DNA from 4 places in the Achromobacter sp. HZ01 genome. Region 1 is predicted to be linked to each of the others. Evidence: predicted binding sites of a transcription regulator. Region 1 holds the regulator's gene; each other region holds the start of a gene.
What was found. Region 1 encodes LexA, which represses DNA repair genes until DNA is damaged. Its sites were predicted from a motif close to ACTGTATNNNNATACAGT; they were not measured.
Positions count from the first base shown of each region.

Region 2: the regulator LexA is predicted to act here: its motif matches at 2,187-2,204, upstream of A6B37_RS00745 (ATP-dependent helicase).
Region 3: the regulator LexA is predicted to act here: its motif matches at 3,564-3,581, upstream of A6B37_RS25555 (PA0069 family radical SAM protein).
Region 4: the regulator LexA is predicted to act here: its motif matches at 5,625-5,642, upstream of recA (recombinase RecA).

Region 1 is NZ_LWKV01000001.1:554,533-562,048, forward strand. Features, by position in the region: gene clpX (ATP-dependent Clp protease ATP-binding subunit ClpX) at 1-543, shown strand, start outside; gene lon (endopeptidase La) at 799-3,246, shown strand; gene lexA (transcriptional repressor LexA) at 3,308-3,958, opposite strand; gene A6B37_RS02680 (amino acid aminotransferase) at 4,098-5,297, opposite strand; gene uvrB (excinuclease ABC subunit UvrB) at 5,373-7,466, shown strand.
Region 2 is NZ_LWKV01000001.1:149,598-157,113, reverse strand. Features, by position in the region: gene A6B37_RS00745 (ATP-dependent helicase) at 28-2,118, opposite strand; gene A6B37_RS00740 (DUF72 domain-containing protein) at 2,229-3,128, shown strand; gene A6B37_RS00735 (PLP-dependent aminotransferase family protein) at 3,111-4,580, opposite strand; gene A6B37_RS00730 (4-aminobutyrate--2-oxoglutarate transaminase) at 4,739-6,004, shown strand; gene A6B37_RS00725 (NAD-dependent succinate-semialdehyde dehydrogenase) at 6,039-7,508, shown strand.
Region 3 is NZ_LWKV01000008.1:27,469-34,984, reverse strand. Features, by position in the region: gene A6B37_RS25575 (CoA pyrophosphatase) at 1-37, opposite strand, end outside; gene rplS (50S ribosomal protein L19) at 161-541, opposite strand; gene A6B37_RS25565 (DMT family transporter) at 829-1,701, shown strand; gene A6B37_RS26140 (hypothetical protein) at 1,715-2,152, opposite strand; gene A6B37_RS25555 (PA0069 family radical SAM protein) at 2,225-3,556, opposite strand; gene A6B37_RS25550 (GTP-binding protein) at 3,771-5,069, opposite strand; gene cysD (sulfate adenylyltransferase subunit CysD) at 5,085-5,993, opposite strand; gene A6B37_RS25540 (phosphoadenylyl-sulfate reductase) at 6,034-6,774, opposite strand; gene A6B37_RS25535 (sulfate ABC transporter ATP-binding protein) at 6,771-7,516, opposite strand, start outside.
Region 4 is NZ_LWKV01000005.1:75,730-83,245, reverse strand. Features, by position in the region: gene A6B37_RS23095 (DUF2889 domain-containing protein) at 1-217, opposite strand, end outside; gene metE (5-methyltetrahydropteroyltriglutamate--homocysteine S-methyltransferase) at 379-2,676, opposite strand; gene A6B37_RS23085 (LysR family transcriptional regulator) at 2,817-3,734, shown strand; gene recX (recombination regulator RecX) at 3,744-4,361, opposite strand; gene recA (recombinase RecA) at 4,443-5,504, opposite strand; gene A6B37_RS23070 (response regulator transcription factor) at 5,761-6,450, shown strand; gene A6B37_RS23065 (sensor histidine kinase) at 6,566-7,516, shown strand, end outside.

The sequences.
Region 1 (7,516 bases):
GACGGGCTGGAAAAGGTCATCCGCGACCGTACCGAGAAATCGGGCATCGGCTTCTCGGCCTCGGTGCGCGCCAAGTCCGAACGCGGCGTGGGCGAGCTGTTCTCCGAAGTCGAGCCGGAAGACCTGATCAAGTTCGGCCTCATCCCCGAGCTGGTCGGCCGCCTGCCGGTGGTCGCCACGCTGGACGAGCTGGACGAGGCCGCGCTGGTGCAGATCCTCACCGAGCCCAAGAACGCCCTGCTCAAGCAGTTCCAGAAGCTGTTCGCCATGGAAGGCGCCGAGCTCGACGTGCGGCCCGCCGCCCTCAAGGCGATCGCCCGCAAGGCGCTGCGCCGCAAGACCGGCGCCCGCGGCCTGCGCTCCATCATCGAGCAGGCCCTGCTCGACACCATGTACGACCTGCCTTCCCAGGGCAACGTCAAGCGCGTGGTGCTGGACGAAGGCGCCATCGACGGAGACGGCAAGCCCTTGCTGATCTACGCCGACGAAGCCGCCGCGACGGACAAGCCGGAGCGGGGAGAAGTCAGGGACGCCGCGGCCTGATATTTCAAAAAAGCCCGTTCTCGTAACGGGTTTTTTTGTCTCCAGGCGTACCGTCGGGGGAAATCCGCTTTTCTCCCGGCCCTGTCCCCTGCATACTGAAGGTGCCCCCGCGGGGTTTTTTTAACCTTTGGGCTATCGAGGCGCCGAGATCTTGAATTTTCGGCTATTGTTCCCATAACAGACGTAACTGACGTGCTTGGTCCGAAAATCGGGCCAACCGTCCCCGATACGCCGAGTCATACCGAGGAACCTCCTATGTCTGCCAGCCAGACCCTGCCTTCCGACCCGATCGACCTGCCCCTGCTCCCACTGCGCGACGTGGTGGTGTTCCCGCACATGGTCATCCCGCTGTTCGTCGGCCGTCCGCGCTCGATCCGCGCGCTCGAGGTTGCGATGGAAGCGGGCAAAAGCATCATGCTGGTGGCCCAGAAATCCGCCGGCAAGGATGATCCCACGCCCGAAGACGTCTACGAGATCGGCTGCGTCGCCGGCATCCTGCAAATGCTCAAGCTGCCCGACGGCACCGTCAAGGTGCTGGTCGAGGGCACCCAGCGCGCCCGCATCAACAGCATCGAAGACGCCGATTCGCACTTCACCTGCCAGGTGTCGCCGATCGAACCCGACGCCATGCAGGGCTCCGAAACCGAGGCCCTGCGCCGCGCGATCGTCGCCCAGTTCGAGCAGTACGTAAAACTGAACAAGAAGATCCCCCCGGAGATCCTGACCTCGCTGGCCGGCATCGACGATGCCGGGCGCCTGGCCGACACGATCGCCGCGCATCTTCCGCTGAAACTCGAGCAGAAGCAGAAAATGCTCGAGATCGTCGGCACCTCCGAGCGCCTCGAAGGCCTGCTCACGCAGCTCGAAACCGAAATCGACATCCTCCAGGTCGAGAAGCGGATTCGCGGCCGCGTGAAGAAGCAGATGGAAAAGAGCCAGCGCGACTACTACCTGAATGAGCAGGTCAAGGCCATTCAGAAGGAGTTGGGCGAGGGCGAAGAGGGCGCGGACATCGAAGAGCTCGAAAAGAAGATCATCGCCGCGCACATGCCCAAAGAGGCGCGCAAGAAGGCCGATGCCGAGCTCAAGAAGCTCAAGCTCATGTCGCCCATGTCGGCCGAAGCCACCGTGGTGCGCAACTACATCGATACGCTCATCAATCTTCCCTGGAAGAAAAAGAGCAAGATCAACAATTCCATCAGCAACGCCGAGGCGGTGCTGGACAACGACCACTATGGCCTGGAGAAGGTCAAGGAACGCATCCTGGAATACCTTGCCGTGCAGCAGCGCGTGGACAAGGTGAAGGCGCCGATCCTGTGTCTGGTCGGCCCTCCGGGCGTGGGCAAGACCTCGCTGGGGCAGTCCATCGCCAAGGCCACGAACCGCAAGTTCGTGCGCATGGCGCTGGGCGGCGTGCGCGACGAAGCCGAGATCCGCGGCCACCGCCGCACGTACATCGGCTCCATGCCGGGCAAGATCGTCCAGAACATGTCCAAGGTGGGCGTGCGCAATCCGCTGTTCCTGCTCGATGAAATCGACAAGCTGGGCATGGATTTCCGCGGCGACCCCTCGTCGGCCCTGCTCGAAGTGCTGGACCCGGAACAGAACCACACGTTCCAGGACCACTACATCGAAGTCGACTTCGACCTGTCCGACGTCATGTTCGTGGCCACCAGCAACACGCTGAACATTCCGCCGGCCCTGCTGGACCGGATGGAAGTGATCCGCCTGTCGGGCTACACCGAGGAAGAAAAGATCCACATCGCCCGCGACCATCTGCTGCCCAAGCTGATGAAGAACAACGGCGTCAAGGATAGCGAGCTGACCGTCGACGACAGCGCGCTGCGCGACATCGTGCGCTACTACACCCGCGAAGCCGGCGTGCGTGCGCTCGAACGCGAAGTGGGCAAGATCTGCCGCAAGGTCATCAAGCAGCTGCTGACCCAGGCCGACCGCGCCAAGGCCGAGGGCAAGACGCCCGAGGTCAAGCCGGTCAACGTGACGGGTGAGAACCTGAACGAATACCTGGGCGTGCGCCGCTACGCCTTCGGCATGGCCGAGAAGGAAAACCAGATCGGCCAGGTCACCGGCCTGGCGTGGACCGAAGTCGGCGGCGACCTGCTGACGATCGAAGTCGCCGACATGCCCGGTAAGGGCGTCATCCAACGCACCGGTTCGCTGGGCGACGTGATGAAGGAATCGGTCGAGGCGGCCCGCACGGTGGTGCGCTCGCGCGCCCGCCGCCTGGGCTTTGCCGACAGCGTGTTCGAGAAGCACGACATGCACGTGCACGTGCCGGAAGGCGCGACGCCCAAGGACGGCCCGTCCGCCGGTATCGCGATCACCACGGCCATGGTGTCGGCCCTGTCGCGCATCCCGGTGCGCGCCGACGTCGCCATGACCGGCGAGATCACGCTGCGCGGCGAAGTGCTGCCCATCGGCGGCCTGAAGGAAAAGCTGCTGGCCGCCCACCGCGGCGGGATCAAGATGGTTCTGATCCCGGAAGAAAACGTCAAGGACCTGGCGGAGATTCCGGACAACGTCAAGAACCACCTCGAGATCGTGCCGGTGCGCTGGATCGACAAGGTGCTGGAGCTGGCGCTGGAACGCCTGCCCGAGCCCCTGGCCGAGGAAGAAGCGGTCAAGGAGCCCCTGGTGGCCAAGCCCGCCGAAGGCTCGACCGATCCGGTGCTCAAGCACTGACCGGTTCGGCCGCCCAAAAAGAAACCCGCCTAGGCGGGTTTCTTTATGCCTGCGCGCAGGCTCAATGCAGCGCGTGCGTACGAATCAGCCCCACCGCGATGCCTTCCAGCGCGAAATCCTGGTCGGCCCCGACCACGATGGTCTGGAAGTCCGGATTTTCGGGCAGGAGCTCGATATGGCCGTTCTGGCGCTGCAGGCGCTTGACCGTGACGTCGTCGCCGAGGCGGGCCACCACGATCTGGCCGTTGCGGGCCTCGGATGCTTTTTTGACGGCGAGCAGGTCGCCTTCGAGGATGCCGGCGTCGCGCATGCTCATGCCGCGCACCTTCAGCAGGTAGTCGGGCGCCTGGGCGAACAGGTTGGGGTCCACGCCGACCTCGCGTTCGACGTGTTCGGCCGCCAGGATGGGGCTGCCGGCGGCCACGCGGCCCACCAGCGGCAGCAAGAGCTGCGCCAGGGCGGGCATGGGCAGGGATGCCTGCGCGGGCGCGCCGGCGGCGTCCTTCAGGCGGATGCCGCGCGAGGCGCCCGCGGTGAGCTCGATGGCCCCCTTGCGCGCCAGCGCCTTGAGGTGGTCTTCGGCTGCGTTGGGCGAGCGGAAACCCAGGGCCTGCGCGATCTCGGCGCGTGTGGGCGGAAAACCCGTGCGCGCGACGGTTTGCCTGATGAGATCCAGGATTTGCTGTTGGCGATCGGTGAGTTTGCTGGCCATGGCGATGATCCGTTGCTGGCGGACTGTACATATATACAGCGGCCATTCTGGGGGACGCAGCGCAAAAAAGCAAGCCGTGGGCGGGCGTCCATAAAAAACGGGACCCGCGGGTCCCGTTTGAGGCCGGATGGCGGGCCGTTTACAGCACCGCGGCGATGCTCTTGGCGACCTTGTCGATGTTGCCGCTGTTGAGCGCGGCCACGCAGATGCGGCCGCTGGACACGGCGTAGACGCCATGCTCTTCGCGCAGGCGGTCCACCTGGGCGGCGGTCAGGCCCGAGTACGAGAACATGCCGCGCTGGCGCAGCACGAAGCTGAAGTCCTGCTTGCCGCCGTGTTCCTGGATCTTCTCGACCAGCTGCTTGCGCATCAGGCGGATGCGGTCGCGCATGCCGGCCAGTTCCTGTTCCCACATGGCGAACAGTTCGGGCGTGTTCAGCACCGTGGACACCACCGTGCCGCCGTGGGTGGGCGGGTTGGAGTAGTTGGTGCGGATCACGCGCTTGAGCTGGCTCAGCACGCGGGCGGCTTCGTCCTTGCTGCCGGCCACGACCGTCAGCGCGCCGACGCGCTCGCCGTACAGCGAGAACGACTTCGAGAACGAGGAGCTGATGAACATGGTCAGGTCCAGGTCGGCGAACATGCGCACGACCGCGGCGTCTTCCGTCAGGCCGTCGCCGAAGCCCTGGTAGGCGATGTCCAGGAACGGCACCAGATTGTTTTCCTTGACCACGGCGGCGATCTGCTTCCACTGGTCCATGGTGGGGTCCACGCCGGTGGGGTTGTGGCAGCAGGCGTGCAGCACGACCACGGTCTTGGCCGGAGCGGCCTTCAGGTCGGCCAGCATGGCGTCGAAGTCCAGGCCGCGGGTGGCGGCGTCGTAGTAGGCGTAGGTGCCGACTTCGAAACCGGCGCGCTCGAACAGCGCGCGGTGGTTTTCCCAGCTCGGGTTGCTGATCAGGACCTTGGAAGAGGGCAGCAGCTGGCGCAGGAAGTCGGCGCCGATCTTCAGCGCGCCCGTGCCGCCCAGGGCCTGGGTGGTCAGCACGCGGCCGGCGGCGGCCAGCGCGGAATCCTTGCCCAGCAGCAGGGCCTGCGCGCCGGCGTTGTAACCGGCGATACCTTCGATCGGCAGGTAGCCGCGGGCCGCGGCGGCCTCGATGCGGGCGGTTTCAGCCTTGCGCACCGCGCCCAGCAGGGGGATGCGGCCCTCGTCGTCGTAGTACACGCCCACGCCCAGATTGACTTTACCGGGACGCGTGTCGGCGTTGTATTGTTCGTTCAGGCCAAGAATGGGGTCGCGCGGCGCGAGTTCGACGGAATCGAAAAGGGTGCTCATGGGAGTCTGATGAGGTGGGTGGACGCAGTCCGGGGTGCTGTGGATAATGGGGGGTTTACCCTGGAAGAGTCTAGCATGCCTAAGCCCACAATAGACCCGAGCGTGGAAGCCGTCGTCGCCGGGGACGATGGCGTGCCAGCCGTTGCCGGCGGCGGCTTCATCGACTTTCCGGGCAGCCCGTTTCACCTGTACCAGCCATATCCGCCGGCCGGCGACCAGCCCGCCGCCATCGACGGCCTGGTCCAGGGCGTCGAAGACGGCCTGATGTTCCAGACGCTCCTGGGCGTGACCGGTTCGGGCAAGACCTACACCATGGCCAACGTCATCGCGCGCCTGGGCCGGCCCGCGCTGGTGCTGGCCCCCAACAAGACGCTGGCCGCGCAGCTCTACGCCGAGATGCGCGAGTTCTTCCCGAAGAACGCGGTCGAGTACTTCGTCTCGTACTACGACTACTACCAGCCCGAGGCCTACGTGCCGACGCGCGACCTGTTCATCGAGAAAGACTCCTCCATCAACGAGCACATCGAGCAGATGCGGCTGTCGGCCACCAAGAGCCTGCTGGAGCGCCGCGACACCATCATCGTGGGCACGGTGTCGTGTATCTACGGTATCGGCAATCCTGGCGACTACCACGCGATGGTGCTGATCCTGCGCGCCGGCGACCAGATCTCGCGGCGCGAGATCCTGGCGCGCCTGGTCGCCATGCAGTACACCCGCAACGACGCCGATTTCACGCGCGGCACCTTCCGCGTGCGCGGCGAGACCATCGACATCTTTCCGGCCGAAAGCCCCGAGCTGGCGCTGCGCCTGACGCTGTTCGACGACGAGGTCGAAAGCCTGGAGCTCTTCGACCCCCTGACCGGCCGCATCCGCCAGAAGCTGCCGCGCTTCACCGTCTATCCCGGCTCGCACTACGTAACGCCGCGCGACACCGTGCTGCGCGCCATCGAGACCATCAAGGAAGAGCTGCGCGAACGCGTCAGGCGCTTCACCGACGACGGCCACCTGGTCGAGGCCCAGCGCCTGGAGCAGCGCACCCGCTTCGACCTGGAGATGCTGCAGGAGCTGGGCTTCTGCAAGGGCATCGAGAACTACTCGCGCCACCTGTCGGGCGCCGCCCCGGGCGAGCCGCCGCCCACCCTGATCGACTACCTGCCGGCCGACGCGCTCATGTTCATCGACGAAAGCCACGTCACCATCGGCCAGCTGGGCGGCATGTACCGCGGCGACCGCTCGCGCAAGGAGACGCTGGTGCAGTACGGGTTCCGGCTGCCCTCGGCGCTGGACAACCGGCCGCTGCGGCTGGAGGAGTTCGAGGCCCGCATGCGCCAGTGCGTATTCGTCTCGGCCACGCCGGCCGCCTACGAGAAAGAGCACGCCGACAACGTCGTCGAGCAGGTGGTGCGTCCCACCGGCCTGGTCGATCCGCTGGTCGAGGTGCTTCCGGCGCGCACCCAGGTCGACGACCTGCTGGGCCGGATCAAGGAACGCGTGGCGCGCAGCGAACGGGTGCTGGTCACCACCCTGACCAAGCGCATGGCCGAGGACCTGACGGACTTCCTGAGCGAGCACGGCGTGCGGGTGCGCTACCTGCACTCCGACATCGACACGGTCGAGCGGGTGGAGATCATCCGCGACCTGCGCCTGGGCACCTTCGACGTGCTGGTGGGGATCAACCTGCTGCGCGAAGGCCTGGACATTCCCGAAGTGTCGCTGGTCGCCATCCTGGACGCCGACAAAGAGGGTTTCCTGCGTTCCGAGCGCAGCCTGATCCAGACCATCGGGCGGGCCGCGCGCAACCTGAACGGCCACGCCATCCTCTATGCCGACCGCATCACCGATTCGATGCAGCGCGCCATCGAGGAAACCGGCCGCCGCCGCAACAAGCAGCTGCAGTTCAACGAGGACCACGGCATCACGGCGCGCGGCGTGCAGAAGGCGGTGCGCGAGCTCATCGACGGCATCGTCGCGCCGACCCAGCACGACGCGCTGGAAGCGGCGGTGCCGGCCGAATTCATGAAGGACGAAAAGGCCATGGCGCGCGAAATCAAGCGCCTGGAAAAGCTGATGATGGACCACGCCCGCAACCTGGAATTCGAGCAGGCCGCGGCGGCGCGCGACGCCCTGACCGCGCTGAAACAGCGGGTGCTGCTGGACGGCGCCGTCTGACGTATCTTGTTGTGTCTTTTTGCTGACACCTTGCTGAATAGGCCGCCGAT
Region 2 (7,516 bases), 400 kb from region 1:
GCCGGTATCGGGCGATGATAGCCCTTTCTACGAGAACAGATTGCGCACCCGCCGGGCCACGTCCACGCTTGGCGCCTGCGGCTGCGGCGACGCGCCGCGCCCTTCGGGCAGCGGCGGGGGCTTGGGCAGGTGCTCGAACAGCGGCAGCATCGCATTCGAGATGTAGCGCGTGCGCGAGCCGTAGACGTGGCGGTCGCCCATGCCGGTCTGCTGGTGCACGTAGAAGCGCTGCGGCACGATGAGCTGCAGGCGCTCGCGGGCGCGCGTCATGGCCACGTACAGCAGGCGGCGCTCTTCCTCGATCTCTTCGGCCGTGCCGGTGCTCATGTCGGACGGGATGCAGCCGTCCACCACGTTCAGCACATAGACCGCCTTCCATTCCTGGCCCTTGGCCGAATGGATGGTGGACAGGATCATATAGTCCTCGTCGCGCAGCGGCGCGCCGGATTCGTCGCTGGTGGCGTCCGGCGGGTCCAGGGTCAGCTCGGTCAGGAAGCGCTCGCGCGACGGATAGCCCGAGGCGATGCGCAGCAGCTGGTCGAGATCGGCGCGGCGCACCCGGGCGTCGTCGTACAGCCGCTCCAGCTGACTGCCGTACCAGCGCAGGGCCAGGTCGGCGTCGGCCGGCCACTTCAGGCCGGGATCGCACAGCGCGGCGTAGGTGTCGGCGAAGCCGCGCCATTCCTCCTGGGCCGCCGCGCCCGGCTTGAATTCGCGCAGCGCCTGCAGCGGCTGCGGCGAGGCCGACATGGCGTCCATCAGCCTGGCCGCGGTGGCCGGGCCGATGCCCGGCAGCAGCTGCGCCACGCGAAAGCCGGCCATGCGTCCGCGCGGATTCTCGGCCCAGCGCAGCAGCGAGAGCAGGTCCTTGACGTGCGCGGCCTCCAGAAAGCGCAGCCCGCCGAACTTCACGTAAGGGATGTTGCGGCGGGTCAGCTCCAGTTCCAGCGCGGCGCTGTGGCTGGAGGTGCGAAACAGCGCGGCCTGCGACTTGAGCGTGGCGCCGCCCTCGCGCTGGGCCAGCACCTGGTCGGCGACCCAGCGCGCCTGGCCGGCCTCGTCGCTGACCGTCACCAGCTCGGGCAGCTGCGACGACTGGCGGTCGGTCCAGAGATCCTTGGCATAGCGTTCCGTGGCCTGGCCGATGACCGCGTTGGACGCGTTCAGGATGGGCTGGGTGGAGCGGTAGTTGCGCTCCAGCGTGATGACGCGCGCCGGCTCGGGAAACTGCGCGGGGAAGTCCAGGATGTTGCGCACGGTGGCCGCGCGGAACGAATAAATGGCCTGGGCGTCGTCGCCCACCACGGTCAGGCCGCGCCCGTCGGGCTTCAGGGCCAGCAGGATGGCCGCCTGCAGGCGGTTGGTGTCCTGGTACTCGTCGACCAGCACGTGGTCGAAGCGCGCCCCCAGGTTGGCCGCGATGCCGGGGTCGCCCATCATCTCGGCCCAGTAGAGCAGCAGGTCGTCGTAGTCCAGCACCTGCTGGTCCTGCTTGGCCGCGACGTAGGCGCGAAACAGGTTCTTGAGTTCGTCCTCCCATTGCGCGCACCACGGGAAGGCGGTCTTGAGCACGTCGGCCACGGGCGTCTGGCTGTTGACCACCCGCGAATAGATCGCCAGGCAGGTGCCCTTGAGCGGAAAGCGCGACTTGGTGGCCGACAGCCCGAGTTCGTGGCGCACCATGCCCATGAGGTCCTCGGCGTCGCCGCGGTCATGGATGGTGAAGGTTTCGGCCAGGCCGATGCGCTGCGCGCAATCGCGCAGCAGCCGCGCGCCGATCGCGTGGAAGGTGCCGGCCCACGGCAGCGACGGCGGCTGCTGCGTGGAGCGCAGGTTCATCGCCCGCTGCAGCACCGTGCCCACGCGCCGCTCCATCTCCAGCGCCGCGCGGCGCGAGAACGTCAGCAGCAGCATGCGCTGCGGGTCCGCGCCGTTGAGGATCAGGTGGGCGACGCGGTGCGCCAGCGTGTTGGTCTTGCCCGAGCCGGCGCCCGCGATCACCAGCAGCGGCGCGGCCGCGCCGAATTCGGCGGCTTCGCGCTGGGCGGGATTGAGATCGGCCAGGGGATCGGGGCGTTCGGAGGCGGACGGAGACGGCAGGCTGTTGGGGTCGGACATGGAACGGGGGCCGCCGGCGGCGGCCTCGGCAGGCAAGGCGCCGGGACATTGCCCGGCTCGGGATTGGCACTGTATATTTATACAGAATTTTTTGGATTCCGTCTGATTCCGTGCGCCTTCTGACCGGCACCGCTTCCTGGACCGACCCCACGCTGCTGGCCTGCGGCCGGTTCTATCCGCCCGAGGCCCGCAGCGCCGAGGCGCGGCTGCGCCATTACGCCTCGCGCTTCGGCATGGCCGAGGTCGATTCCAGCTATTACGCCATGCCCACGGCGCAAAACGCCTATCTGTGGGACCAGCGCACGCCCGACGGATTCGTCTTCAACATCAAGGCCTTCCGGCTGTTCACCGGGCACCAGACGCCGCTTTCGGCGCTGCCCGCCGACATCCGGCGCGAACTGGCCGACTGGCCCGAGCCGCTCATCTACCACGACCAGATGCCGTCCGACCTGCGCGACGAGCTCTGGCGCCGCTTCCAGCTGGCGCTGGAGCCGCTGCGCCTGCCCGGCAAGCTGGGCGCGGTGCATTTCCAGTTTCCGCCCTGGGTGCGGCGCGATGCGCGCGGCATGGCGCGGGTCGGCGACTGCGCGCGGCGCATGGAAGAACACCTGGTGTCGGTGGAGTTCCGCCACGCAAGCTGGTTCGCCACGCCCGCGGCCACCGAGGCCACGCTGGCGTTCGAGCGCGAGCTGGGCGTGGCGCACACGGTGGTGGACGCGCCCCAGGGCTACGCCAACACGGTGCCCGCGGTCTGGGCCTGCACCCATCCGGAACTCGCGCTGCTGCGGCTGCACGGGCGCAACGCGGCGACCTGGAACGCATCGGGCGCGGCCTCGTCGGGACGCTTCCAGTACGAGTACACGGAGCAGGAACTGGCGGAGCTGGCCGAACGCTTTGCGCGGCTGGCGGCGCAGAGCGCGCAGGCGCACGCCGTCTTCAATACCAATTTCGAGGACCAGGGCATGCGCAACGCCGCCGCCTTCGCCGCTGCGTTAGGGCGACGGCCGTAGCGCGGCGGCCTTGGCGCCGCGCCGGGCGGCGGGCGCGTGCGCCACTTCCGCCAGGCTTTCCAGCAGCACTTCGAATTTGCGCGCGATCTCGTGGTCGGGCACGCAGGCGTAGCCCAGCAGCAGGCCGGGCCGGCGCGCCTCGTCGTTGACGTAGTAGCGCGACAGCGCGCGCGTCAGCACGCCTTTGCCGTGCGCCACTTCCACCACGCGCCGGTCGTCCATGTCCGGCGGCAGCGTCAGCACCAGGTGCAGGCCGGCCATGCTGGCGTCGCGGTGCAGCCACTGCGGCCCCAGCCGCCTTTCGATCAGATTGACCAGCATGGCGCGGCGGCGTCCGTACAGCATGCGCATGCGGCGGATGTGGGCGGCGTAATGGCCGTCGGCGATGAAGGTGGCCAGCGCCGCGTGCGTCATCAGATGGCCTTCGCGGTACAGCTCGGCATGCGCGGCCTGGAACGCCGCGGTCAAGGCCTTGGGCAGCACCAGGTAGCCCACGCGCAGGCCCGGATACAGCGTCTTGCTGAAGGTGCCCATGTAGATCACGGGCGCGTCCGGCTCCAGCCCCAGCAGCGAGGCGATGGGCCGGCCGGAGAAGCGGAATTCGCTGTCGTAGTCGTCTTCGATGATCCAGCTGCCGCTGGCGCGCGCCACGGCCAGCAGCTGGCGGCGGCGCGCCAGCGACATGACCGGGCCCAGCGGATACTGATGCGAAGGCGTGACGAAAATGAAGCGCGGCGGCTCGACGGGCGATTCCGGCAGCCGCATGCCCTCCTCGTCCACCGGCAGGTGCAGCGTGCGCAGGCCGTTGGCCTGCAGCACGGTGCGCGCGCCCCAGTAGCCGGGGTCCTCGACCCAGGCGGTTTCGCCGGCCTCGCCCAGGATGCGGGTGGTCAGGTCGATGGCCTGGTGCAGTCCCTCGGTGATCAGGATCTGCTCGGGGTCGCAGTCGATGGAGCGCGTCAGCGCCAGATGCTGCGCCAGCGCCTCGCGCAGCGCCGGCAGGCCGCCGCCGTACGAGTAGGTCAGCAGGTCGGGCGTGGGATTGCGCCACAGGCCGCTCATGATGCGGCCGAACTTCTTGTGCGGGAACTCGGCCAGGTCGGGCACGCCGGGCATGAACGCGCCCCACTGGTAGGGCGAGGCCGAGGCGCCGTCGACGATGGCCGCGCCGCGCGCCGACAGCGCCGGGCGCGGCGCGGCCGGCGGCGACTGGCGGCGGCGCCGGCCGCTGGCCAGGTAGGAGTCCGGCACCGAGGCGTTGACGAAGGTGCCGTTGCCCTGGCGGCTGCGGGTATAGCCTTCGGCCAGCAGCTGGCTGTAGACGTGCACCACGGTATTGCGGGCGATGCCCAGCTCGGCCGCCAGGTCGCGCGTGGCCGGCAGCCGCGAGTCCGCGGCGATGGCGCCGTCCAGGATGGCTTCGCGGATGCCCTGGTACAGGCGCTTGTTCATGGGACCGCTGGCGCCGTCGCCCAGGCGCAGCAGCAGCAGGTCACCGACGATGGAACGCAATTGGTTCTACCCGTTTTAGAAAAGTGGTTCCCATAAATGGGGCCATCGTAGCATTAAATATTGGTTTTACCGTCCCCATCACGCTCTGCGAGGCCGAGATGAAGAATCAGGATCTGAATACCCGCCGTTCCCTGGCCACGCCGCGTGGCGTCGGCGTCATGTGCGACTTCTACGCCGTGCGCGCCGAAAACGCGACGCTGTGGGACGCCGAGGGCAAGGAATACATCGATTTCGCCGGCGGCATCGCCGTGCTGAATACCGGCCACCTGCATCCGAAGGTCAAGGCCGCGGTCGCCGCGCAGCTCGACGCATTCACCCATACGGCCTACCAGATCGTGCCGTACGAGGGCTACGTCACGCTGGCCGAACGCATCAACCGCGTCGCGCCCATAGCCGGCCTGAAGAAGTCGGCCTTTTTCACCACCGGCGTGGAAGCCGTGGAGAACGCGGTGAAGATCGCGCGCTCGGCCACCGGGCGCTCGGGCGTGATCGCCTTTTCCGGATCGTTCCACGGCCGCACCATGCTGGGCATGGCGCTGACCGGCAAGGTCGCCCCCTACAAGCTGTCGTTCGGCCCGATGCCGGGCGACATCTACCACGTCCCCTTCCCCAACGCGGCCCAGTCCGTCAGCGTGGCCGATTCGCTCAAGGCGCTGGACCTGCTGTTCAAGTGCGATATCGATCCGCGCCGGGTCGCGGCCATCATCATCGAACCGGTGCAGGGCGAAGGCGGCTTCAACATCACCCCGCCGGCGCTGATGACGGCGCTGCGCAAGGTCTGCGACGAGCACGGCATCCTGCTGATCGCCGACGAGGTGCAGACCGGATTCGGGCGCACCGGCAAGCTGTTCGCCATGGAGCACCACGCGGTCCAGGCCGACCTGATCACCATGGCCAAGAGCCTGGGCGGCGGCTTCCCGATCTCGGGCGTGGTCGGACGCGCCGAGATCATGGACGCGCCGGCCGCCGGCGGCCTGGGCGGCACCTATGCCGGCAACCCGCTGGCGGTGGCCGCCGCGCACGCGGTGCTGGACGTGATCGCCGAGGAAAAACTGTGCGAGCGCGCCGCCCTGCTGGGCGAGAAGCTGCGTGCGCATCTGGAAGGACTGCGCGCCACGGTCCCGGGCATCGCCGACGTGCGCGGCCTGGGCTCCATGGTCGCGCTGGAACTGAACGACGCCGCCAGCGGCAAGCCGGACGCGGAAGCGGTCAAGCGCGTGCAGGCGCGCGCCCTGGAGCGCGGCCTGATTTTGCTAAGCTGCGGTGTGTACGGCAACGTTCTGCGCTTCCTGTACCCCTTGACCATTCCCGACGCCCAGTTCGATCGGGCGCTGGCCATCCTGTCCGAGGTTTTGGCCGCCTGATGCGCGGGGCCTGACCATTCAAGGAGACTGCAACATGACCGCATTGACTCAACCGCTGGCGCGCCCGGATCTGCTGCGCGACGCCTGCTACCTGGACGGCAAATGGGTGGGCGCCGGCGACGGCCCTTCCATTCCCGTCGACAACCCTTCCACCGGCAAGACCATCGTGTCGGTGCCCAAGCTGGGCCGCAAGGAAACCGAGCAGGCCATCGCCAGCGCCCAGGCCGCCCTGCCCGCCTGGAGCGCCAGGACCGGCAAGGAGCGCGCCGCCATCCTGCTGAAGTGGGCGCAGCTGATGCTTGCGCACCAGCGCGACCTGGCCGCCATCATGACCTCGGAACAGGGCAAGCCCGTGACCGAGGCCGCCGGCGAGATCGCCTACGCCGCCTCGTTCCTGGAATGGTTCGCCGAAGAAGCCAAGCGCATCGACGGCGACATCCTGCAAAGCCCCAAGGCCGGCCAGCGCCTGATGGCGCTCAAGCAACCCATCGGCGTCACCGCCGCCATCACGCCGTGGAACTTCCCGGCCGCGATGATCACGCGCAAGGTCGGCCCGGCGCTGGCCGCCGGCTGCACCATGGTGGTCAAGCCGGCCCAGCAGACGCCGCTGACCGCGCTGGCCCTGGCCGTGCTGGCCGAAGAGGCCGGTGTGCCCGCGGGCGTGTTCCACGTCATCACCGGCAGCTCGCGCGAAATCGGCGCGGCGCTGTGCGAAAGCGAGGTCGTGCGCAAGCTGAGCTTCACCGGCTCCACCGAAGTCGGCCGCACGCTGATGGAACAGTGCGCGCCCACCATCAAGAAGCTGTCGCTGGAACTGGGCGGCAACGCGCCCTTCATCGTGTTCGACGACGCCGACCTGGACCGCGCCGTCGACGGCATTCTGGCCTCGAAGTACCGCAACGCCGGCCAGACATGCGTGTGCGCCAACCGCATCTACGTGCAGGCCGGCGTCTATGAAGAGATCGCCAAGCGCCTGGTGGCCAAGGTCGAAGCCATGAAGGTCGGCGACGGCTTCGCCGAGGGCGTGACGCAGGGCCCGCTGATCGACGCCAGCGCGGTCGAGAAGGTGCAGGAACACATCGCCGACGCCACCGCGCACGGCGCCAAGGTGATCGCCGGCGGCAAGCCGCATGCGCTGGGCGGCACGTTCTTCGAGCCGACCGTGGTGCGCGACGTGACCCAGTCGATGCGCTTCGCTTCCGAAGAAACCTTCGGCCCGGTGGCCCCGCTGTTCCGCTTCGACACCGAAGAGGAAGTCATCGGCATGGCCAACGACACCATCTTCGGCCTGGCCGCTTATTTCTACACCCGCGACTACGCCCGCATCTGGCGCGTGTCCGAGGCGCTGGAATACGGCATCGTCGGCATCAACACCGGCATCATTTCCAATGAAGTCGGCCCGTTCGGCGGCGTCAAGCAATCGGGCCTGGGACGCGAAGGCTCGAAGTACGGCATCGAGGAGTACCTGGAGATCAAGTACCTCTGCGTGGACCTGGGCGCCTGAGCCCGTCG
Region 3 (7,516 bases), on a different contig from region 1:
GCCGGCGTGGCCGCGGAGAAGACGAGGAATCAGACATACGGCTTTTTGAAAAGAAAAAGGCACCCTCGCAGGTGCCTTTTTAACCCGGAAACCCGTGCCGGACGAAAACGCGGGAGGGCGTGAGCGTCCGACACTGGTAGGGCCGTGTGCCGATAAGCGATCAAGCCGCCGAGGCTTGCTTGCTGACCAGCTTTTCCTTGATACGCGCCGACTTGCCCGAGCGGTTGCGCAGGTAGTACAGCTTGGCGCGGCGCACGTCGCCGCGGCGCTTGACTTCGATGCCGGCGATTTGCGGCGAGTACAGCTGGAACGTACGTTCCACGGCTTCACCCGACGAAATCTTGCGCACGGTGAACGCGGAGTTCAGGCCGCGGTTGCGCTTGGCGATGACGACGCCTTCGAAGGCCTGCACGCGCTTGCGGGTGCCTTCAACGACGTTCACGCTCACGATGACGGTGTCACCGGGAGCAAATTCAGGCTTGGCCACACCGCCGGTCAGGCGGGCGATTTCTTCCTGTTCCAGGATAGCGATAAGGTTCATGAGAACTCCTAGATCATCGTGTCATTGCGGACTGAATTTGCCGTCCGATATTGTTTGCGCGCGGGCTCCTGACGATGCAAAAAAGACGCTCGAAAGAAGCCGCGTGCCTGTGAGCCCGGGCCTGTGGCCCCGCCCCACTCTTGCCGCAAGCAGAGGATGAGATTTGGCAAACCAATGATTCTACACCAAAAATCCCAAAACACGCTGGGTAGAATATGCGTGCGCCGCAGCTTTGCTGTACGCTTCCACTCTCTGTAACAAACACGTCACACGGCGCGGCTCCCTACATGTCGTACTCGTCCCTGCTTTTGGTCGTCCTGGCGGCGATGGCCCACGCAACGTGGAATCTGCTCGCCAAGCGCGCGGCCATGGTGGGCGCGCCCTTCGTGTTCGCCTACGGGCTGTGCGCTTCGGTGCTGTACGCGCCGTGGGTGATCTGGGTGCTGATGCACGACGGCATGACCTGGACCTGGCCCGTGGTGGGCGCCATCCTGACTTCGAGCCTGTTGCACCTGGGCTACAGCCTGTGCCTGCAGCGCGGCTATCAGGTGGCGGACCTGTCGGTGGTGTATCCGATCGCCCGGGGCACCGGCCCGCTGCTGTCGACCACCGGCGCCTTCCTGCTGCTGGGCGAACCCGCCACCGGCACCGGCATCGCCGGCATGCTGTGCGTGGTGATCGGCGTGCTGCTGATCGCCACCCAGGGCCGGCTGGCCATCTTCAAGCAGGCCCAGGCCTGGATCGGCGTGCGCTGGGGCATGGTGATCGGCCTTTTCATCGCGGCCTATACCGTGGTGGACGCCTACGGCGTAAAGGTGCTGCTGATCAGCCCGGTGCTGTTCGACTGGTTCACCTGCGTGACCCGCACGACCATGATGACGCCCCACATGCTGAGCCGCCGGGCCCAGGCCTGGGATTCCATGCGCGGCCATTGGCACCTGGCGCTGGCGGTGGGCCTGCTGTCGCCGCTGGGCTACATCCTGGTGCTGTACGCCTTGCGCAACGGCGCGCCGCTGAGCCTGGTGGCGCCTGCGCGGGAAATGTCCATGATGCTGGGCACCCTGGCGGGCATGTTCCTGCTGCGCGAAAAAGTCGGGCCGGGCCGCCTGGCCGGCTGTTTGTCCATACTGGTGGGCGTGGTGCTGCTGGGTTCCACCTGAGCCGCCGGGCCGATCAAAAGCCGGCGGCCGCGCCCAGCCACATCAGCCCGGGAATGATGGCGCCCCAGGCCAGCACCATGATCACGTCCACCACCATCTGCTTGCGGGTGACCCGCGCCGTAACGGGCTCGACCGTGGCGTTGCCCAGGCTGTGATCGCGCGCGGCCGGGGCTGCGGCGGGACGGCCGACGGGCGTGGGGGCCGCGGCAGGCGCGGCCGGCGGCGTCTGCACGCCCGCTTCGGCCGGCGCCGGCGGGAACGGCCAGCGAGCCGGCATGGAACCGGGGCGCGCACGCCGGCGCGCGCCGCCTTCCGACAGGGACGCGTCCCAGGGCGAGGCCAGGCCCGCCAGCCGGGCGCAGACCATGCGGGCGCGCTGCGCGCCACGGCGCAGCGGATTCAGCGAGACGGCAAGCTCGTCCGGCAGGACGGAAATATCGGCGGTGTTCATATGAACTCCTTGAAAAGACGATCCAGCGCCTGGGCAGGCGCCCGGGCAACCCTCCGCGGCGACAGCCCGCGGTCAATCGAACAATGACAACTGGCCTGCGGCCGCGGGCGATACGTGACGGGGCGAACCGCGACGGGGCGATACGTGGGAAACGGGGACCCCTGAAGACGCTTGCGCGCCAGCCGGGGATAGAGGGAAATCTGCGCCCGCCTGCGCGCCGGCCGGGCGCAGGAAGCGACTGCAATCCAGGGCCAGCCGGTGCCGGTTCAGGCCCAGCTTGCGCGTGGCGACGGCAAAACGCTGGCGCAGCAGGTCGGCCCAGACGCCGGTTCCGCGCATGCGCGAACCGAAATTGGGATCGTTGCGGCGGCCGTTGCGCAGGTCTTCGACGCGGTGCAGCACACGCTGGGCGCGGTCGGGAAAATGGACGTTGAGCCAGTCCTCGAACAGGGTCTTGACCTCCCACGGCAGGCGCAGGACGGTGTAGCTGGCGTAATGGGCGCCGGCCGCCTTGGACTCCTGGAGGATGTGCTCCATGGATTCGTCGTTGATGAACGGAATGACCGGCGCCACCAGCACCCCCACGGGCACGCCGGCGTCGGTCAGGCTGCGCACGGCCTCCAGGCGGCGCCAGGGCGCGGCGGCGCGGGGCTCCAGCGTGCGGGCCATGGCGGCGTCCAGCGTGGTGATGCTCATGTAGACCACCACCAGTTTTTGTTCGGCCAGGGCCGCCAGCAGGTCCAGGTCGCGGGCGACCAGGCCGTTCTTGGTGACGATGGTGAGCGGATGCCGGGTTTCCAGCATGAGTTCGAGCAGGCCGCGCGTCAGGCGCCACTCGCGCTCGATGGGCTGGTACGGATCGGTGGCCGACCCGATATTGATGGGCGACGGCTTGTAACCGGGGCGGCTGAGTTCGGCGCGCAGGGCCTGGACCGCATTGGCCTTGGCCACCAGCCGGGTTTCGAAATCCAGCCCGGGCGAATAGCCCAGGTAGGAATGCGTGGGCCGGGCGTAGCAATACACGCAGCCGTGCTCGCAGCCGCGGTAGGGGTTGATCGCGGCGTCGAAGGGAATGTCGGGCGAATCGTTGCGCGACAGCATCTTGCGGGCCTGTTCCGCCGTGACCGTGGTCTTGGGCGCGGCCGGCGCATGGCGCGTGTCGGGCAGGATGGGGATGACCCGGGAAGGCGCTTCCGTGGAGGCTGCGTCGGAATAATTATCGGGGACAGCGTCTACGAAATCGGCCGGCAATCCGGAGGCGGACCAGCCGTCGTCGACCTGCACGCGGTCATCGCGCTGAAAGCGATGCCGAACATTAGTAACCGCACCCCGACCGCGCAAGGCGGCGGGGGCGGCAGCCGGGGACCCAGAACCGGCGGGAAAAGAATGATCGGTGCGTGCCATGAAAACTACTGTACAAAAACACAGTGGTTTTGACAAGCACCAAAAGCCTTCTCGTAAGACAACCCCACTTTACCGCAAGACGCCCGCGCCGGGAGGACAAATCGATTTCATCAGGCGATATCGCCCGCAAACCCGCGCCAATGCTAGGTTTAGCACAAAAACAACAGCGCGGATAGAGGCCGTGGGGCCGCCGCCGAGCGGCCGCTCCCGCCGCCTAACGCAGCATGCCCGCCGCGGCGGTCTGGTGCGTGGCTTCGTCGATCAGGATGAACGCCCCGGTCGCCGGCACGTCGGCATAACGGTCGACCGCCAGCGCGTCGCGCGTGGTGAAGCTGACCCTGCCGATATCGTTCATGCGCAGCGTGCCTTCGGTGTTCTCCACTTCCTGCAGCTCATGGATATCGCGATGCGACAGCACCGCGCGGATCTTCGCCGACGTCAGCCGCGTGCCCGACTTCAGCAGATACTTGCGCGCCGGGTTCAAGGCCTGCGCGTCGAGCCAGCACAGCTCGGCCTCGAACTCGCGCGCAACCGTGGCGGGCGCCGCGGCGTGCACGATGACGTCGCCGCGCGACACGTCCACGTCACGGTCCAGCACCAGCGTGATCGAATCGCCGGCCACCGCCTCGTCAAGCAGGCGGTCGAAGGCGCGCAGCTCGCGCACCCTGGCCGTCACGCCCGAAGGCTGCACCGCGATCTCGTCGCCCGGGCGCAGCACGCCGCTGGCCACGCGGCCGGCGTAGCCGCGGAAGTCTTCCTTGCGGTCGCCGTCATGACGCGCGACCCATTGCACCGGCAGGCGCAGCGGCGCGGCGCGCCCGTCGGCCGCCAGGTCCAGCGATTCCAGCAGCGCCAGCAGGGGCTGCCCTTCGTACCATGGCGTGTTGGCAGACAGCGTGACCACGTTGTCGCCGTTGAGCGCCGACAGCGGCAGCGCGTCGAAATGCGCGATGCCCAGCTTGGCGGCCAGCGCCGCATAGGCATCGCGGATGCGTTCGAACACGGCGCGATCCCAGTCCACCAGGTCCATCTTGTTGACCGCCACCACGATGTGACGGATGCCCAGCAGGCGCGCGATGGTGCTGTGGCGCTTGGTCTGCGGCAGCAGCTGGCCGTCGGCCGCGCGGGTGGCGTCGATCAGGATCACGGCCACGTCCGCCGTCGACGCCCCGGTCACCATGTTGCGCGTGTACTGCTCGTGGCCCGGCGCGTCGGCGATGATGAATTTGCGGGTCGGCGTGGAGAAATAGCGGTAGGCCACGTCGATGGTGATGCCCTGCTCGCGCTCGGCCTCCAGGCCGTCGGTCAGCAGCGAGAAGTCGATGCCGTCGCCCGCCACGCGCTTGTGCTTGGCGCGCGAGATCGCGTCGAGCTGGTCGGCGAACACGCCCTTGCTGTCGTACAGCAGGCGGCCGATCAGGGTGGACTTGCCGTCGTCCACCGACCCGGCGGTGATCAGGCGCAGCACGCCCGCGTCGGCGCCAAAAAGAAAGGATTCGTTCAGTGCGTTCATGTGCGTCCTTTGCGATCAGAAATAGCCTTCCTTCTTGCGGCGCTCCATCGAGGCCTCGGAAGTCTGGTCGTCCATGCGGGTGGCGCCGCGCTCGGTGATGTCGGTCACCGCGGTCTCGGCGATGATGGCCAGCGGGTCGGCGGCCTCGGAAGCCACCGGGCAGGTGCAGGAGATATCGCCCACGGTGCGAAAGCGCACCGGCAGGCGCTCGACCTGCTCGCCTTCCTGCGGCGGCGTCAGCCGCGTGACCGGCACCAAGAGGCCCTTGCGGCGCACCACTTCGCGCTCGTGGCTGTAATAGATGGAAGGCAGCGCCAGCCGTTCGCGCTGGATGTACTGCCAGACGTCCAGCTCGGTCCAGTTCGAGATCGGGAACACGCGCATGTTCTCGCCGCGGTGCACGCGGGTGTTGAACAGGTTCCACAGCTCGGGACGCTGGGCCTTGGGGTCCCATTGGCCGAACTCGTCGCGGAACGAAAAAATGCGTTCCTTGGCGCGCGCCTTCTCCTCGTCGCGCCGCGCCCCGCCGATGCAGGCGTCGAAGCCGAATTCCTCGATCGCCTCCAGCAGCGTCACGGCCTGCGCCGCGTTGCGCGAATCGGTCTCGCGGCGCAGCACCACGCTGCCGCGCGCGATCGAGTCCTCCACGCTGCGCACGATCAGGGTCTCGCCCAGCTCGGCCGCGCGCGCGTCGCGGAAAGCGATCACCTCGTCGAAGTTGTGCCCGGTGTCGATATGCATCAGGGGAAACGGAAAGCGGCCGGGCCGAAAGGCCTTTTCCGCCAGGCGCAGCAGCACCACGGAATCCTTGCCGCCCGAAAACAGCAGCACCGGCTTTTCGCTTTCCGCGGCGACCTCGCGCAGGATGAATATCGCTTCCGATTCCAGCCAATCCAGGTGGCTGCGTTGGATGACGGCAGACATGACTACTCCACTAAAACAGATTTCGAATTCAGGGGCGGCGTCATTCGGCGCGCGCCACGACGGAGATGACCCGGTTGCCCGCATGCAGGCCGCATTCCTTGGAGTCCGATGACTCCCACCACCAGCGCCCGGCGCGCAGGTCCTCGCCCGGCCGCACGGCGCGCGTACAGGGCTCGCAGCCGATGGACGGGTAGCCCTGGTCGTGCAGCGGGTTATAGGGAATGCCGAAAGCGCGGATGAGGGACCAGACCTCCTCCTCGCTCCACTCGGCCAGCGGGTTGAACTTGTAGAGGCCGAAGGTCTCGTCGCGCTCTTCCAGCGGCAGTTCGCCGCGGGTGGTGGACTGCGCGCGCCGCTGCCCCGTGATCCAGGCGCCGCGTCCGGCCAGCGCGCGCTTGAGCGGTTCGACCTTGCGAATGCCGCAACAGGCTTTGCGCAGTTCCACACTCTCGTAGAACGCATAGGCGCCGTGCTCGGCCACGTGCCGCGCCACGGCCTCGGCGTCGGGACGGTACACGGTCACCTCGCGTCCGTAGCGCTCGCGCACCGCGTCCAGCACGCCCAGCGTTTCGGCATGCAGCCGGCCCGTGTCCAGCGTAAAGACTTCCAGGTCCGAGCCGGCGGCGTACAGCGCGTGCGTCAGCACCATGTCCTCGGCGGCCAGCGACGAGGCCAGCGCCGCATCGGGGTAGCGGCGCCGGATGTCGGCCAGGGTCAGGTTCAGTTCGCGCCAGCGCGCGGCCAGCCCGTCTTCCAGTTGGGAAAAAAATTCAGTCGTCATGCCGGCACCGCAAAAATGCGCGCCCGCCGCGGACGCGCCAGAAGGATTTCGCCGTCGCGCAGGCCCAGCTCGCGGTATCGCGACTCGGGCACCTCGGCCTCGATCAGCGCCGCCGAGTCCTCGCGCGCCAGTTCCAGGTAGGCGCTGGGCCCGGCCAGATAGGCGTGCGACAGGCGCACCGCGATGCCCTCGGCGCCGGCGCGGTAGCGTTCGATGTCGAATTCGTGCGGCCGCACGTAGGCGGTGGCGCGCTGGCTCTCGGCCTGGGCCAGTTCGGGCGCGGGCAGCGACAGGCCGGCGCCGCTCCAGACCCCGCGCGTGGCCACGCCCTGCAGCGAATTCACGTCTCCCAGAAAGCCATACACGAACGGCGTGGCCGGCGCTTCCCAGACCTCGCGCGGCGTGCCCACCTGTTCGATGCGGCCGGCGTTCATCAGCACCACGCGGTCGGACACCTCCAGCGCTTCTTCCTGGTCATGGGTCACGAACACGCTGGCCACGTGCAGCTCGTCGTGCAGCCGCCGCAGCCAGCGCCGCAGTTCCTTGCGCACCTTGGCGTCCAGCGCGCCGAAAGGTTCGTCCAGCAGCAGCACCCTGGGCTCCACGGCCAGCGCGCGGGCCAGCGCGATGCGCTGGCGCTGGCCGCCGGACAGCTGCGCCGGATAGCGGTCGGCCAGCCAGTCCAGCTGCACCAGGCCCAGCAGGTCGTGCACCTTGCGCCGGATCTGGTCCTCGGGCGGAC
Region 4 (7,516 bases), on a different contig from region 1:
TCTCGAAATTCGCGTCGATGGTGATGCGCAGGTGCATGTGGTGGATGGGCTGCCCGGCCTTGAACATCTCGCCGTCGCGCTTGGGGAAATCGTACGCCTTGACGTCGATCAGTTCGGCTTCCAGATCCCACAGACCGTCGTCGCGCGCGTACGACTGCACGCGTATGGAACGCGTGTGCAGGGGCTGGCGAGGGTAATCCGGCGGTGGCAAGGGCATGCTGGGGCCTGCGAGGCAAAAATGGCCTGCGCATGGTGCGCGGCAACAAAACCTTGAAAGTATAGCGCAGGCGGCTATGACTCCCCCAGAAACCAGCCGCCCGGCAGGGTTGCCCCCGCCGGGCGGTCCGACGCTCCCGAAAATAGGGGACGCTGGTGCGGTCAGGCCGCCTGGCGCAGCGCGCGCGCGGCCTGCACCATGCCGATGAGCGCGGCCTCGGTTTCGGGCCAGGCGCGCGTCTTCAGGCCGCAGTCCGGATTGACCCACAGGCGTTCCTTGGGCAGGCGCGCCGCGGCCTTCTCCATCAGGCCGACCATCCAGTCCACCTCGGGCACGTTGGGCGAATGGATGTCGTACACGCCTGGGCCGATGTCGTTCGGATAGCGGAAGTCCTCGAAGGCCTTGAGCAGCTCCATGTTGGAGCGCGAGGTCTCGATGGTGATGACGTCGGCGTCCATCGCCGCGATGGATTCGATGATGTCGTTGAACTCCGAATAGCACATGTGGGTGTGGATCTGGGTTTCGTCGCGCACGCCGGCGGTGGACAGGCGGAAGCAGTCCACCGCCCAGTCCAGGTAGGCCTGCCAGTCGGCGCGGCGCAGCGGCAGGCCTTCACGGATGGCGGGCTCGTCGATCTGGATCACGCTGATGCCGGCGGCCTCCAGGTCGACCACTTCGTCGCGCAGCGCCAGCGCCAGCTGGCGGCAGGTCTGCTCGCGCGGCTGGTCGTCGCGCACGAAGGACCATTGCAGGATGGTGACCGGGCCGGTCAGCATGCCCTTGACCGGCTTGTCGGTCAGCGACTGCGCGTACGACGACCAGCCCACGGTCATGGGCGCCGGGCGGGCCACGTCGCCGAAGATGATGGGCGGCTTGACGCAGCGCGAGCCGTAGCTTTGGACCCAGCCGTTCCTGGTGAACGCGAAGCCGGCCAGCAGTTCGCCGAAGTATTCCACCATGTCGTTGCGCTCGGGCTCGCCGTGCACCAGCACGTCCAGGCCCACTTTTTCCTGGAAGCGGATGACTTCCTCGATCTCCTTGCGGATGGCGTTCTCGTAGGCCGAGTCGGTCAGCGCGCCGGCCTTCCAGTCGCGCCGCAGGGCGCGGATTTCGGCGGTCTGCGGGAACGAGCCGATGGTCGTGGTCGGATAGGCCGGCAGGCCCAGTTGTTCCTGCTGGCGGGCGATGCGGCCGGCGAACGGCGCGCGCTCGCGCGACACCTCGGCGGCGGCGGCCATGCGCCGGGCGACCGCCGGGTTGTGGATGCGGGCCGAGGAGCGCCGCGCGGCCAGCGCGGCGCGCTGGCTGGCCAGGGCTTCCTGCACGGCCGCGACTTCGCCGCCGTCCAGCGCGCGGCCCAGCAGGCTCAGCTCGTCCAGTTTCTGGGCGGCGAAGGACAGCCAGCTCTTGAGTTCGGCGTCCAGTTCGGTTTCGTGCGCCAGGTCCACCGGCACGTGCAGCAGCGAGCACGACGGCGCCAGCCACAGGCGTTCGCCCAGCTGTTGCCTGACCGGCGCCAGCGCGGCGATGGCGGCGTCCAGGTCGGTGCGCCAGATGTTGCGGCCGTTGATGACGCCGGCCGACAGCACCTGGTCGCCGCGCAGGCCGGCGGCCACTTGCGCCAGCTGTTCGGGCGCGCGCACCAGGTCCACGTGCAGGCCGGCCACGGGCAGGCCCAGCGCGGTGGCGAGATTGTCTTTCAGGCCGTCGAAATAGGTGGCGGCGAGCAGCTTGACCGGGCTGGCCGACAGCGCCGCGTAGGCCGCGCCGAAAGCGTCGCGCCAGGCTTGCGGCAGGTCCAGCGCCAGGATGGGCTCGTCGATCTGCACCCATTGCACGCCCAGCCGGGCGAAGCGCGCCAGCACATCTTGGTAGACGGGCAGCAGCGCGGTCAGCAGCTGCAGCTTGCGCTCGTCGGCCGCGCCTTCGGCGTAGGCGTCGCCCTTGCCCAGGTACAGCCAGGTCAGCGGGCCCGGGATCACCGGCTTGACGGCATGGCCCAGCGCCTGAGCTTCCTGGATCTGCTCGAACAGCGATTCGCGGGCGATGCGGAAGGTCTGGCCGGGGACCAGTTCCGGCACGATGTAGTGGTAGTTGGTGTCGAACCACTTGGTCATTTCGCAGGCGGCGGCGGGCTTGCCCGACGGCGCGCGTCCGCGGCCCATGCGGAACAGCGTGTCCAGCGAAACCGGTTCACCGTCCTTCTGGCCGAAGCGCGCGGGCACGGCGCCCAGCAGCGCGGTCCATTCCAGGATCTGGTCGTACCAGGCGAAATCGCCCACGGGCAGGAAGGCCAGGCCGCTGTCGGCCTGCAGCTGCCAGTGGCGGGCGCGCAGCTCGCGGCCGGTCTGTTCGAGTTCGGCGGCGCTTTGCTTGCCCGCCCAATAGGCCTCGACGGCGCGTTTGAGTTCGCGCTGGGCGCCGATGCGGGGGAACCCCAGATTATGAATGATAGTCATGGCAATACCGTCGGATAACAAATTTTGTTCAAGTGACGGTTATTCTGAGGCCAAACCAATATGAGTCAAAATCAATCTCTACATTCATAACATGAGGAAATCTCATAGAATACGCGCTTGTTCCATTTGCCTGTATTCCCATGCTCGAAATCCGCCACCTGGAAACGCTGACGGCCATCCGCGAAGGCGGCAGCCTGCAAGAGGCCGCCGAACGCCTGCACCTGACCCAATCGGCCCTGTCGCACCAGTTGCGCGACCTCGAAACCCGGCTGGGCACGCCGCTGTTGAACCGCCGCACCCGGCCGGCCCGGCTGACCACGGCCGGGCTGCGGGTGCTGGCGCTGGCCGACGAGGTGCTGCCCCGCATCCGCGCCACCGAGCGCGAGCTGCAGCGGCTGGCGGCCGGCCGCAGCGGGCGGCTGCACCTGGCCATCGACTGCCATTCCTGCTTTCAGTGGCTGATGCCGGCGCTGGACGCGTTCCGCGTGCAGTGGCCGGACGTGGCGCTGGACCTGTCGGCCGCGTTTTCGTTCGCGCCGCTGCCCGCGCTGGTGCGCGGCGACCTCGACCTGGTCATCACCTCGGACCCGCAGCCGCTGGAAGCCGTGCAATACCTGCCGCTGTTCAAGTACGAGCTGGTGCTGGCGGTCTCGGACTCCAATCCGTTGTCGGGCAGCAAGTTCGTGCTGCCCGAGCAGCTGGCCGACCAGACCCTCATCACCTATCCGGTGGACCGGCAACGCCTGGACGTCTTCACGGCCTTTCTCGACCCGGCCGACGTGGAGCCCGCGGCCGTGCGCAAGGCGGAGCTGACGCCCATCATCGCGCAGCTGGTGGCCAGCAACCGCGGCGTGGCCGCCCTGCCCAACTGGGCGCTGACCGAATACATGAACCAGGGGTGGCTGCGCCTGTGCCGGCTGGGGCCGCAAGGCGTATGGCGCACGCTCTACGCCACGGTGCGCAGCGAGGACACGGACGCGTCGTACATCGATGAATTCCTGACCATCACGCGCGACGTGTGCTTCAGGACGCTGTCCGGGATCAAGTCGGCGAAATAGCCGGCCGGCTCAGTCCTCGTCGCCTTCGCCGAGGATGCGGCGGATCACGTCGTGCGCGAAGCCGCGGCTGGCCAGGAAACGCGCCTGCTTGGCGTAGGCCGCGCGGTCTTGCGGCCGGGCCTGGAAACGCTTTTTCCAGACTTCCAGCGCGCGCTCGTATTCGGTGGCGCGCAGCTGGTCGCGCAGTTCGGCGACCTGGTTGTCGTCCACCCCATGCTGGCGCAGTTCCTGGACGATGCGCGCCGTGCCCTGGCGCGCCGCGCGCCGGTGGACCAGGCCCTGCGCAAAGCGTTCGTTGGACAGCCAGCCTTCTTTTTCGAGGGAATCGAGCACGGCCTCGACCTCGGCCGGGTCCTCGGCATGGGCGGCCAGCTTGCGGGCCAGTTCGCCGCGCGCGTGCTCGCGCCGCGACAGATAGCCCACGGCGCGCATCTTCAGCGACGGCCCCTTGCGGGCGGCCGGCTTGGCGTCGTCTTCGGCATCCTGCGCCTGCTCCCGCCGGGCGTCCGAAGTCCGGCGCAGGCCCTCGTGCCTGGCGACGGTTTCGAATTCGTCATCGAGCCTGGCGCGTAGGCGGTCGGCTGAGGTGGGCGGCGGTTTCCAGCTCATGCGTTTCCTGCTTGCCATGAATGACGGCAGGCCCGTGCTGGCGCCTGCCGCGAGTCTGTGGGCCGGATCGGCGGCGGGCAGGACCCGCCGGCCGACGGCTTACTCGGCCGTGTCTTCGGCCGTGGGCACGAATTCGGCCGCGCGGCTCACGATGCCCTGGTTCTCGCGCACGCGGTTCTCGATCTCGATGGCCAGTTCCTTGTGCTCTTTCAGGTATTCGCGGACGTTGTCCTTGCCCTGGCCGATGCGGTTGCCGTTGTAGCTGTACCAGGCGCCGGACTTGTCCACCACGTTGGCGGCCACGCCCAGGTCGATGATTTCGCCCTCGCGCGAGATGCCCGCGCCGTACATGATGTCGAACTCGGCCTGCTTGAACGGCGGCGCGACCTTGTTCTTGACGACCTTGACGCGGGTTTCGTTGCCGACGACTTCGTCGCCCTTCTTGATCGAGCCGATGCGGCGGATGTCCAGGCGCACCGAGGAGTAGAACTTGAGCGCGTTGCCGCCGGTGGTGGTTTCGGGGTTGCCGAACATCACGCCGATCTTCATGCGGATCTGGTTGATGAAGATGACCATGCAGTTGGTCTTCTTGATGGTGGCGGTCAGCTTGCGCAGCGCCTGGCTCATCAAGCGCGCCTGCAGGCCAGGCAGCGAATCGCCCATTTCGCCTTCGATTTCGGCCTTGGGCACCAGGGCCGCCACCGAGTCGACGACGATGAGGTCGACCGAACCCGAGCGCACCAGCGCGTCGGTGATTTCCAGCGCCTGTTCGCCGGTGTCCGGCTGCGAGATCAGCAGGTCGGACAGGTTCACGCCCAGCTTGGCGGCGTACTGCACGTCGAGCGCGTGTTCGGCGTCGACGAAGGCGCAGGTGCCGCCGAGCTTCTGCATTTCAGCCACGACCTGCAGCGTCAGCGTGGTCTTGCCGGAGGATTCCGGACCGTAGATCTCGACCACGCGCCCGCGCGGCAGGCCGCCGACGCCCAGCGCGATGTCCAGCCCGAGCGAGCCCGTGGAAACCACCTGGATGTCGTGCGATACCTCGTTGTCGCCGTAGCGCATGATCGAGCCCTTGCCGAACTGCTTTTCGATCTGCGAAAGCGCGGCGGCAAGCGCCTTGGCCTTTTCCGAAGCGGCGGCCTTGGTGGTTTTGTCGTCCATGTAAAGTCCTGTCTGTAGTCCCGTCTGTGACGTGGTCTGTAACGTATGTTGTAGCGGGGTGATGCTGGTTCGGCGGGATTGCGGGTTTTGCCGCGGAGCTAGATTATGGCATCGGATTGTACTGTACAAAAAAACAGTGTGCCACTGTTTTGCACGTATACCCTGAGTGGCAAGCCGCAAGCCATATGCCAGAATCCCAGGCGAGCCCGGTGTTTCGTCCCCGCAGCGCCGGACCGTGTTTCTTCTACTGTAGCCCATGCGTATCCTGATCGCCGAAGACGACAGCATCCTGGCCGACGGCCTGTCCCGCTCGCTGCGCCACAATGGCTACGCCGTGGATGCCGTGCGCGACGGGCTGGCGGCCGATTCGGCGCTGGCGGCCCAGGCTTTCGACCTGCTCATCCTGGATCTCGGCCTGCCGCAGCTGGCCGGGCTGGAAGTGCTGCGCCGGCTGCGCGCCCGCAACTCCGCCCTGCCCGTGCTCATCCTGACCGCCGCCGACAGCATCGAGCAGCGCGTCAAGGGCCTGGACCTGGGCGCCGACGACTACATGGCCAAGCCCTTCGCGCTGTCCGAGCTCGAGGCCCGCGTGCGCGCGCTGACCCGCCGCGGCGCCGGCGGCGGCGCCACGCTGCTCAAGCACGGCCGGCTGGTGTTCGACCAGACCGGCCGCGTGGCCATGGTGGACGACCAGACGCTGGACCTGTCGGCGCGCGAAGTCAGCCTGCTCGAAATCCTGCTGACCCGCAGCGGCCGCATGGTCAGCAAGACCCAGCTCGTCGACCATCTCTGCGAATGGGGCGAAGAAGTCAGCACCAACGCCATCGAGGTCTATGTGCACCGCCTGCGCAAGAAGCTCGAGCCCAGCGGCGTGAAGATCGTGACCGTGCGCGGGCTGGGCTATTGTCTTGAGCGGGACCAGGGTGCGGCCTACCTCGCAAGCTGATCCCGCGCATCCGGAAGCGCTCAATCAGGAAGCACTGGATGTCATGCAGGCCGGGTCCAAGGGCCCGAGCTTCGCGCCGCCCCAGCGCTCGCTGCTGGGCGAGATCCTGGACTGGATGCTGGCGCCGCTCTTCCTGCTGTGGCCGATGAGCGTGGCGATCACCTACGTGGTGGCGCAGAACATCGCCAACGTGCCCTACGACCGCGCGCTGGCCAACAATCTCTACGTGCTGACCCGGCAGGTCCATGCGCAGGACGGGCGCGCCGTGCTGCGCATGTCGGACGCCGCGCGCGAAGTGCTGCACGCCGACGAGACCGAAAGCGTGTTCTGGCTGGCCCTGGGCAGCCGCGGCGAATACCTGGGCGGCGACCGCGCCCTGCCCCTGCCGTCCAGCGTGGGCCAGCCCCAGCCCGGCCAGGTGCAATACGAGGACGCCACCCTGCGCGGCTTCGGCATCCGGCTGGCGTTCACCTGGGTGGACCTGCATCTGCCGAATACGCAGCCGGCGCTGCTGATCGCCGCCGAGACCGTCGAAAAGCGCACCCAGCTGGCCAACGACATCATCAAGGGCGTGATCATTCCGCAGTTCGTGGTGCTGCCGGTGGCGGTGCTGCTGGTGTGGTTCGGGCTGTCGCGCGGCGTGGCCCCGCTGAACGCGCTGCAGCAGCGGCTGCGCGCGCGCCGGCCGGACGATCTTTCCCCCATCGACGAGCGCGCCGCGCCGTCCGAGATCGCGCCCCTGGTGGCGGCCATGAACGACCTGCTGGACCGGCTCTCGTCCAACGTGCAGGCGCAGCGCCGCTTCGTCGCCGACGCCGCGCACCAGTTGAAGACGCCGCTGGCCGGCCTGCGCACGCAGGCGGAACTGGCCCTGCGCGACGCCAGCCCGGAAGAAATGCAGTCCAGCCTGCGCCAGCTGGTGACCGGTTCGGAACGCGCCACCCGCCTGGTGAACCAGTTGCTGCTGCTGGCCCGCGCCGAGAATCCCAGCGCCATCGGCATGGCGCGCACCGACCTCAACGCCATCGCCTACGAGCAGGCCATGCACTGGGTGCCGCAGGCGCTG